DNA from 2 places in the Peribacillus sp. FW305-BF15 genome. Region 1 is predicted to be linked to the other one. Evidence: riboswitches for the same ligand, from Rfam matches in the RefSeq annotation. Region 1 holds a riboswitch; the other holds the start of a gene.
The links. Region 1 has a riboswitch for cobalamin ahead of AC3WLU_RS04365 (ABC transporter substrate-binding protein). Riboswitches for the same ligand answer to the same signal wherever they lie in the genome.
Positions count from the first base shown of each region.

Region 1 (5,076 bases):
TGGAACTGTTGCAACACGTGCGGATGTCATTGAAAAACTGTTCAATAGCTTCCTGATCGAGAAGAGAGGAAAGGGCCTTCATGTCACCTCGAAAGGAAAACAACTTCTTCAATTGGCACCTGAAGACTTGCGTTCTCCAGCTTTGACAGCCCAATGGGAGCAAAAGTTAACTGCGATAGCAAAAGGAAAGCTGCCAAAACAGGCTTTCATCGGCGATATGCGCTCCTACGCCAAAAATATCGTCCATGAAATCAAAAATAGTGACCAAAAATTCAAGCATGATAACGTGTCAGGAACGAAATGTCCTGATTGCGGCAAGCTGATGCTGGAAGTGAATAGTAAAAAGGGAAAAATGCTTGTCTGTCAAGATCGTGATTGCGGCCACAAAAAAAGTGTTTCACGTGTAACAAATGCCAGATGCCCGCAATGTCATAAAAAGATGGAAATGCGCGGTCAAGGAGAAGCACAGACATTCACCTGTAAATGCGGTTTTCACGAAAAACTATCTTCTTACAATAAACGAAGAGGTCAAAATAAAAATCAAAAAGTATCCAAAAATGAAGTATCCAATTATATGAAAAAGCAAAATAAAGAAGAGCCGATCAATACTGCATTGGCAGATGCCTTGGCGAAACTGAAATTCGATAAATAAATGAAAAAGGATGGAGCAATCGCTCCATCCTTTTTCGGTATATTCCTGCTTCGACTAAATTTCATTCAGTACGGTGCCATGTAATTCATATTCAAGTGTTTTGTCAGTGTGTGTGTGTTTATCCGAATCTATTCGTATGAGCGTACTGAATGGCTTCTGATCACCCGGACTGAAAATTGCTTCATCATTCTCTGGATTCCATAGGCTGTAAATACTCATGATCGTATCTTCCTCCTTTGGATGAGAAGACTAGTAATTCCCATGCTTGATTATCTTCCAACTCTTCAATTGACTCTAACGCTGATCACCGGGACTAAACACCGCTGCGTCATTCTCTTTGTTCCATTGGCTTCTGATTGTACTCATCATGCACTATCATCTCCTTTGGTGAGAATGTCTTACAGTATTTGTATACCCGGATGGGACAGGTTAAAACATATATTTTAAAAAAAACATGATTATATCCAGAAATCAGTATTTGTATATATCGACGTCATAAATAAGACTTTTTTTACTTTCAAACAGTTGTATGGTTGTTCGCCAATATTTCCAACCTTTATGCATAGTTTTGCAATCAGATTTTATTTCTATAAGACTTGATGAAATAATTCAGCTTTGGGACCTGCGTTTCCCATCAAAAAATCAACAGAAAAAAAACCTGCTACAACACGGAGAAACCGCATTATAACAGGGCTTATAAACTTTAGCGTCCCAGATAGGAATCGAACCTACGACCTACAGCTTAGGAGGCTGTCGCTCTATCCTGCTGAGCTACTGGGACATATATTAAAGTCGACGACTTATTTATTATATTTCTTATAGGCAAACTTTTCAAGCTAATAGCACATACTTATGAAAAAAAATCCTCATGAATGTTTAGTGTGTCGCTAAGTTTTCGTTTTTCCTCTTTTTTTCATTAAATGGAATACTTTATTGATCAGCGGTTTTCTGGTACTATTATACTATAAAAAATTCAGGAGAATGATAGTGAAAAAATATAGAGTGTTAAGGATGGCGGCATTGCTGGGGGTTTTGATTTTACCTGGATGCTCACAAGGGATTTTAGAGGGGATAGGCACAAAGACGGCTGCACCGATTGCGGAAGATGACATTGAAGTGGCCGAAGCGGCTGAGAATGGGACCGGGCAGGATTCGGAGGGGCAAATCGATACGGGAGGCTGGTTAAAGGCCGAGTCCCCGGTCCAGCTTCCGATATTGATGTATCACAGTATTTCTGAAGGGAATGGCCTTCGGGTTCCAAGGGAGGAATTCCGATCACAGATGGCTTGGCTTCGGGAGAATGGTTACTATACATTATCCCCTGAAGAAGCATTCCTCGTTTTAACCGAGAATCGGATGCCAAGTGAGAAGTGCGTCTGGATTACTTTTGATGATGGCTATACAGATAACTACACGGAGGCCTTCCCGATATTAAAAGAACATGATATGAAAGCAACTGTCTTCATGATCGGGAAGTCCATTGATAAAGGTCATCACCTGACTGAAAATCAAATGTTGGAGATGAGCAGGGATGGGATTTCAATTGAAAGCCATACCATCAGCCATTTGGAGCTGAACCGCATGACGGCAGAGCAGCAAGAAGCGGAAATGGTTCAGTCGAAGGTGCTGTTCGACCATATCCTCGACCAGGACACGACAGTGCTTTCCTATCCGGTTGGTCGGTATAACGAAGAGAGTCTCAGGCTGTCAGAAGAAGCTGGATACAAGATGGCAGTCACTACCGAACCTGGGGGAGCTTCAAGCGACCAAGGGATGCATGCTCTGCATCGAGTTCGGATTTCACCAGGGTTATCGATCAATGGGTTTGCGTCGCTGATTGAAAATGCTTCAAAGCATTGAAGGGTGAAGGGGCATTTCGCACTTGTTCAGAAAAATCATATAATAATCGATTCTTACATGGTGTATAATGAAGGCAGTGAAAATTATATACATATGAACGATTTGGTGTCTTAATGACTTAAAAGGGAAGTTGGTGAAATGCCAACGCGGTCCCGCCACTGTATATGGGAGCTGACGGCTGTGTACCACTGTATGAGATATGGGAAGGTGCCGTTGACGATGACCATGAGCCAGGAGACCTGCCAGAATTCGTACACCTGTAACCTACGCGGATGGGAAGGTGTGTGGCAGACCCTAAGAAAGAGTCCGTATTGATATTGTTGCCATGCAAGCATCTTCCGTTTAACGGGAGATGCTTTTGTTTTGGGGGGTATCTTCCAGTATTGGTTTTCTCTGTTAGGTATGAAGAAATTAAATAAAAAGATTGTGGGGAATGAAAATGAAGAAGATTTTTGGTCTGATACTGTTAATGTTGCTTACTGCAGGCATGATGGTAGGCTGCGGTGGTGCTGCTGATGAAGGAAAAGAAAAAGAGCAAACGAACCATGCTCAACACGAGGCTTTCCCGATTACGATTAAAGATGCAAGTGGGGAAAAAGTTACGATAGAAAAAGAACCGAAGAAAATCGTTTCGTTGATACCAAGTAATACGGAAGTGGTCTTTGCACTTGGTTTGGGTAAAAAGGTCGTTGGTGTTTCCGACAATGATAATTACCCGGAAGAGACGAAAGAAATTGAAAAAGTTGGCGGAATGGAAATGAACACGGAGCTGATTGTCTCCATGAAGCCTGACCTTGTTCTTGCGCATGCATCAAGTGCCCATAATTCAAATGAGGGTTTACAGCAGCTTAAGGATGCTGGAATAGATGTGCTCGTAGTCAATGATGCACAAAGCTTTGACCAAGTCTATGAATCTATTGAAATGATTGGAAAGGCAACGGGAGAACATGATAAGGCAAACGAAATCGTTGCGGATATGAAAACGAAGCTCAAGGATATCCAGGAAAAAGCCAAATCCGTAAAGAAAGAGGATAGGAAGACCGTTTTAGTGGAAGTTTCGCCTTCACCGGAAATATACACACCTGGAAAAAATACTTTCATGAATGAGATGCTTCAGATTATTTCAGCGGATAATGCGGCTGCTGAATTGGACGGTTGGGCAAAAATTGATGAAGAGTCGATGATTGCTGCAAATCCTGATGTCATCATTACAACGTATGGTTATTATACGAAAGATGCAGTAAGTGGAGTGAAGGCCCGAAAAGGATGGCAAGACGTAAATGCTGTTAAGAATGGCCAAGTCTTTGATGTCCATTCTGACTTGGTGACCCGTTCCGGTCCACGCTTAATAGAAGGAGTAGAGGAACTTGCCAAAGCAGTCTATCCGAACCAGTTTGACAACTAAATGGGCGTTTGCCTATTTGATTGCGTTGTTGATTTTGTTATTCGCAATGACGATAGGCATTTCCTTTGGTTCGGTGCCAGTTCCGATTCCCGTACTTATACAAATAATCGGCAAGGAGATTTTCCACTTGCCGATTTCTGCCGATCCGGATGTGATGCTTACGAATATCGTGATGAACATCCGCTTGCCGCGGGTGCTGCTCGCTGGTTTGGTTGGGGCATCACTTGCGATCGCGGGTGCGGCTTTTCAAGGACTGCTCCGGAACCCGCTCGCTGATCCTTACACATTAGGTATTTCATCAGGAGCATCGGTCGGCGCCGTATTGACGATATTTTTGAATATATCACTGCCATTCATCGGTTTATATACTCTTCCGGCATTGAGCATCTTATGTTCAGTGCTCACGATGCTCTGCGTACTGACTTTTGCAAAAAAAATGGACCGGTCGATGAAAGTAGAAACGATCATCTTAACGGGAATCATTTTCAGCTCGTTTTTAAGTGCCTTCATTTCATTGATGATTGCGCTGACGGGTGATGAATTAAGACAAATCATCGGCTGGCTGATGGGAAGCGTCTCAATGCGCGGCTGGAATTATATCGTAATCATTTTGCCGTTTTTTATCATTGGCTCGTTGACCTTAATCATGAATACAAAAGAATTGAATGCGATGACTTTCGGGGAAGACCGGGCAAAACACTTAGGTGTGAACGTCAAGCGGCGGAAAATGTGGATCTTGATAGCCGGTTCGACATTGACAGGGGCAGCCGTTGCCGTTTCAGGGGCGATTGGTTTTGTAGGATTGGTCATTCCTCATTTTGTCCGAAAGCTTTGGGGACCTGACCATAAACATTTGCTTCCGTTGTCATTGTTGATAGGAGGCGGATTCTTGATATTGGCCGATTTTGTAGCACGAACGATCATTGCCCCATCGGAACTGCCGATCGGGGTGATCACCTCACTTATCGGGGCACCTGCATTTGCGCTGATTTTATTAAAGAGACGGAGAGAAGGGTAAAAACGGATGCTTGAAGTAAAAGGGTTAACAGGTGGATATCACAACAAAGCTGTTTTGGACTCTGTCTCTTTTGATGTACATAAAGGGGAATTATTCGGGATTCTTGGTCCTAATGGCAGCGGGAAAACGACGCTTTTAAGT
Region 1 covers NZ_JBYSYV010000003.1:210,217-215,292, reverse strand. Annotated here, with positions in the region: gene AC3WLU_RS04385 (DNA topoisomerase III) at 1-652, shown strand, start outside; gene AC3WLU_RS04380 (hypothetical protein) at 707-871, opposite strand; tRNA gene AC3WLU_RS04375 (tRNA-Arg) at 1,360-1,433, opposite strand; gene AC3WLU_RS04370 (polysaccharide deacetylase family protein) at 1,664-2,512, shown strand; cobalamin riboswitch at 2,599-2,773, shown strand; gene AC3WLU_RS04365 (ABC transporter substrate-binding protein) at 2,952-3,917, shown strand; gene AC3WLU_RS04360 (FecCD family ABC transporter permease) at 3,880-4,935, shown strand; partial or broken gene AC3WLU_RS04355 (heme ABC transporter ATP-binding protein) at 4,942-5,076, shown strand, end outside.

Region 2 (5,076 bases), on a different contig from region 1:
CAATTTACAAATATCCATTAATAAGGATTAAGCTTCCTAGTATGACAATCGCGATCAGCCAATTGCGTGAGGAATAGGTGTAAGTATCCTCGATATAGGAAAGGTTCTCCTGATAGCCTCTTGCGTTCATGGCCATCGTCAACTGTCCAGAGCGCTGCAATACTCCTAAAAATAATGATGAAATTAGTAATCCGAGAGATCGAATGCCTTTCCTAAACGAACCATACCCCAGCCGTGAAGCTTGTGATTGGTGAATGGCCAAAGCCGTATCTAAAAAAATAAAGATGAATCGATAGGTCAATTCTATTAAATCGACCAATAACGAAGGCACTTTAAGTTTTCGCAGCACAGATAGGATGACGGTAATGGGTGTAGTTAAGGTAAGGAAATATAAACAGCTGATGCTGCAGAATACGACAGTGATCAAATTGGCCACCGTACCAAAGCTGTCATTGCTGATGAATATTTGCCAATTCCCGATCTTCCAGGACCACCATATATTCGAAATCGAAGTGAATTTACTAGTGAAAGAAAAAAGGATGGTAATGGTTCCTGATAGTATAAAAAATCCTGGTAATAGAAGTAATTTAAGATAATAAGAAAGCGGGATTTTTGCCGCGAAAATGATTAAAGCGCTCATCACCGTAAAAGTGATGAGCGAAACGGCCATATCCCTTACCGTTAACGAAAACAGCAAAAGAGAGAGTGCAAAAACCATCTTTTCCAACGGATGTACATCCTTTAGCCCATTGAAATAGGCATATTTATCAATGAGTAACATGCTTCGATTTTTCGGCCAATTCTTGTTTGGTTTGCTTATTCCTTTGTCTCATCACACCAATGAAGTATCCAATGAAACCGGCTCCGATTGCAGCTTGAAGCGCAAATAATAAGCTTTCGGTTTCTGCACCTGGCGGCTCCCAAATACTGTTGAACCATGGCTTGTATTCCGGATGGATCTTAGTGATGGCTTCCTCGGCTTCGCCGTCGGCACCGCCAAATTCCGTTCCTTGTTGGGTGATTAACGGTAAGGTTGCAAGAATGACAACCAGGAAAAGCAGCAGTAAACTTTTTTTCATTTTAACGGGCCTCCTTAGATAAAACTCGCAGCAATTTCAATTCGCCTAGATTGTATTTTTTCAAGAAATTCATTACGACGACTGTCAATAACCCCTCACTGATTGCCAAGGGAATTTGGGTCAGGGCAAAAATCCCGGCAAATTTACTGAAAGAGGCCATGAATCCCCCTACCTCGGAAGGGAAAGCAAGAGCAAGTTGAACGGAAGTTACCACATAGGTGCCCAAATCCCCAAAAGCAGCTGCCAAGAATACGGCAAGTGAAAAAGACCATCCCAATTTAGTTGCGCCCTTGAAGACAAAGTAAGCAATGAAGGGTCCGCAAACGGCCATGGAGAATGCATTGGCCCCTAATGTCGTCAATCCTCCGTGTGCCAGTAAAACAGCTTGAAATAACAGAACGATGGAGCCGACCACACTCATGGCCAATGGTCCGAATAGTATGGAACCTAAACCAACTCCGGTAGGGTGCGAAGAACTTCCCGTAACAGAAGGAATCTTTAGGGCCGATAATATAAATACAAATGCGCCCGATAGGCCAAGTATCATTTTTGTTTCTGGGTTTTCCCTTACTTTGGACCTAATGGACCGGTAACCCAAGATTAAAAATGGAAGCGTCACGGCCCACCAGAATATAGCCCATTCTATGGGTAAAAAGCCCTCCATGATATGCATGGCCAATGCCCGTTTCGGGACAAAAAGCAGTAAAATGACAAAATAAATAATTTTCCAATTGGTTCTTTTCATTCTTTCTCCTTTCAACACTTTTAATTGTTCTGATCAATCTTGAGAAGAAAAGCGGCGCCCAAACTAAAAAGCACTTCTCTCAAAGGAAAGAAGTGCGTAATGAACAGGAATTTTGCAGCATGAACCAACCATGGGCCATTTTGCCTGATCCGCACGCCCATCCTCGTAGGCTGAAACAGTTTCACGCTTCATGGCAGGTCTCCTGGCTTTGGTTCATCATCCCATTACATCCTTCCCATCTCATTTGACAGTGGATTAAAGTTAACGTAATGGAACTTCCCTTTACAGTGGCGGGACCGCTCCGGATTTTCACCGGCTTCCCTTTTAAGCTGAATTCCGAGAAATTCAACACCATGAAACTTATGTAATTATTTAGAAAATTCTCGTATAGTGTACCATAAAGAAATAATTCCAGCTACACTATCTTTTTTTTGGGGCCGAAATTTGTTGCGAGGATAGGATTGTAACTGGTTTTATACGTTTAAACTTTTCTAAACAGTCGGAATAAACTATTGAATTTTGACAAAGTTGTTATATGATAGATTAAGTTAGTTTGAAATGTATAATAAAACCAAATATTTCATTTTAAAAGTGCCCTTGTGTGAATAAGCAAGGGATAATAGGGAAATCGGTGAAAATCCGATGCAGCCCCCGCTACTGTAAACGCTGATGAATTGTCGATAGCCACTGGCATGATGCCGGGAAGGGACAAAGTAAAATGAAGCGTAAGCCAGGAAACCTGCTTTTAAAATTGCATGATACTTTTCGGAGGGAAAGGTAGAAGGACTATGACGATTTTGGGAGGATTTGGCATGCTTGCCTTTGGCTCCTCATTCATATAGTTTTTTTAAAACCTTGACTCTTATGTTAAGGTTTTTTATTTTGCCTTTTCCCTGAACTCAGGAGGAAGAAGATGACTACTTGGAACTTGACGGGTACAAATACGCATCTGTTGATTTGTAATGGGAGCAGCTGCATGAAAAAGGGCGGGGAAGAAGTAACCCAAGCGATTCGCGATGAAATTGCTTCAAAAGGACTGGATCTGAAAATCCATACAACGAGGACACGCTGTAACGGGAGATGTAAGGATGCCTGCGTTGTGATTGCCTATCCCCAAGGAAACTGGTATCGAGTGGAAACGCCTGATTTCGGTCGGCAGATCGTCAGTAATATCGATGATGGTGAGTTTGTTCCACAGATGATCTATCAATACAAAGACGGGGAAATGACCCCTAATCCAGATTTTCCTGCTCATACGGGTATTTCAAAGAACAAAGCGTAAAAGGAGATGTCTTAATGAGTACAAACGGTAAATTATTCGTCGTGGGCTTTGGGCCCGGGAATTTTGAACACATTACCAAACGTGCCGTCGAAGCCCTTCAAGAAAGTGACTACATCATTGGTTATAAAACTTATGTTGAACTCATTCAGGGACTGCTAACAGATCAAACGATCATTAGTACGGGGATGACCGAAGAGGTATCACGTGCACAGGAAGCAGTGAAACAAGCGGAGCTGGGAAAGAAAGTGGCGGTGATTTCCAGTGGGGATGCCGGAGTTTACGGGATGGCAGGGTTGGTTTATGAAGTATTGATTGAAAAAGGCTGGAAAGAAGAAACTGGAGTGGGCATTGAAGTCATTCCTGGCATCTCAGCAATCAACTCATGTGCGTCTTTACTTGGGGCGCCCGTCATGCACGATTCGTGTACGATCAGCCTCAGTGATCATTTAACTCCTTGGGAACTGATCGCTAAAAGGGTTGAAGCAGCTGCAATGGCAGACTTTGTCATTGCACTGTATAATCCGCGCAGCGGCAGGCGGACCCGGCAAATTGTTGAAACACAGAAAATTCTCCTCCGCTACCGCTCGCCGGATACACCTGTCGGGTTGGTGAAAAGTGCTTATCGCGATAGGCAGGATATTGTCATTACCAATTTGCAGGATATGTTGAATCACGATATTGGAATGTTGACCACCGTCATTATCGGTAATTCATCCACCTTTTTATATGACGACAAAATCATCACACCGAGAGGCTATCAAAGAAAATATACGTTGAATTCGGAAAAGCAAACTTTGAAGCCGCATCAGCGACTGCAAAAAGAAGCGGAACCGTGGGCATTAGATCAAGAAGCCTTACCCGAGTCCGTTGGAGGAGTTGGCTTACTTACAAAAGCACCTGAAAAGAAGCAAGCTTCCTTTGAAATGGCAATGGAAGCCCTGTCCAGAGTCAAGGGTCAAGCCGTTCAGCAATCCATTAAGCCGGTTGTTCAGCAAAAAATGGAGTCGGTGTTCGAACTTGCCGTTAGTCCAGGTGTGGCGAATAAACAATTCACTCCCAAACAAATGATGACACTTGCGGAAGTTGTCGGGGAAAAGGGAACGATGGAATATACGCCAAATCATAAAATCGTCTTAAAGATCCCGACAATGGATCCGGAAGTCATTACGGGGAAATTGCAATCAGCAAACTTTCTTTTGTCGCCGATTGGGGATGTACTGACATTAAAAGCCTGTGATTTCTGTGATGGTGAAAAAGCGGAATCCATTCCTTATGCGGACGAAATACACCGGGTGCTTGGCGGAATGAGCATGCCCAAGGAACTGAACATCGGTTTTAATGGGTGTGGGATGGCTTGTTATAGTGCTGTGATGGATGATATCGGGATTGTCTTCCGAAAAGGGAAGTTCGACTTATTTCTTGGAGCTAAACCGGTTGGAAGAACGGCCCATCCGGGTCAGCCGGTAGCGGAAGGCATTGAACCGGAACAGCTTGTAGAACTGATCACGGACATTGTCGGCGAGTATAAGCAAAATGCCCATCCTAATGAGCGGCTTTTTAAATACTTCAAACGTTCGAAAAAGATACAGAATTTTTCTTATCAGGACATCGCTCCCAAAATAAACATAGAGCCTGCGCCTTGTGAAGACTAATCAAGAGGGGGAAAGTAAATGAAAGCAGTTTTGTTCGTAGGACACGGAAGCCGGTTGGCTTCGGGAAATGAAGAAGTCCGTCATTTTATTGAAAATATGATTCCGGCAATGGAAGGGAGTTTCCTAGTGGAAACGTGCTTCTTGGAATTTGCGGCACCGAATATATCCAAAGGAATCGATAATTGTGTAAAACGAGGGGCTACTGAAGTTATCGTCATACCAATCATTTTGTTGCATGCAGGACATTCGAAATTACATATCCCAGCTGAAATAGAGGATGGGAAAACCAAGTATCCAGAAGTGAAATTCACATACGGC
Region 2 covers NZ_JBYSYV010000017.1:30,437-35,512, reverse strand. Annotated here, with positions in the region: gene cbiQ (cobalt ECF transporter T component CbiQ) at 5-781, opposite strand; gene AC3WLU_RS18065 (energy-coupling factor ABC transporter substrate-binding protein) at 768-1,079, opposite strand; gene AC3WLU_RS18060 (energy-coupling factor ABC transporter permease) at 1,081-1,824, opposite strand; gene AC3WLU_RS18055 (hypothetical protein) at 1,888-2,016, opposite strand; cobalamin riboswitch at 2,000-2,195, opposite strand; cobalamin riboswitch at 2,397-2,585, shown strand; gene AC3WLU_RS18050 ((2Fe-2S) ferredoxin domain-containing protein) at 2,738-3,106, shown strand; gene cobJ (precorrin-3B C(17)-methyltransferase) at 3,121-4,758, shown strand; gene AC3WLU_RS18040 (sirohydrochlorin chelatase) at 4,777-5,076, shown strand, end outside.
Region 2: it holds a riboswitch for cobalamin, as region 1 does, so the genes downstream of both, AC3WLU_RS18050 ((2Fe-2S) ferredoxin domain-containing protein) here and AC3WLU_RS04365 (ABC transporter substrate-binding protein) in region 1, are expected to answer to the same signal.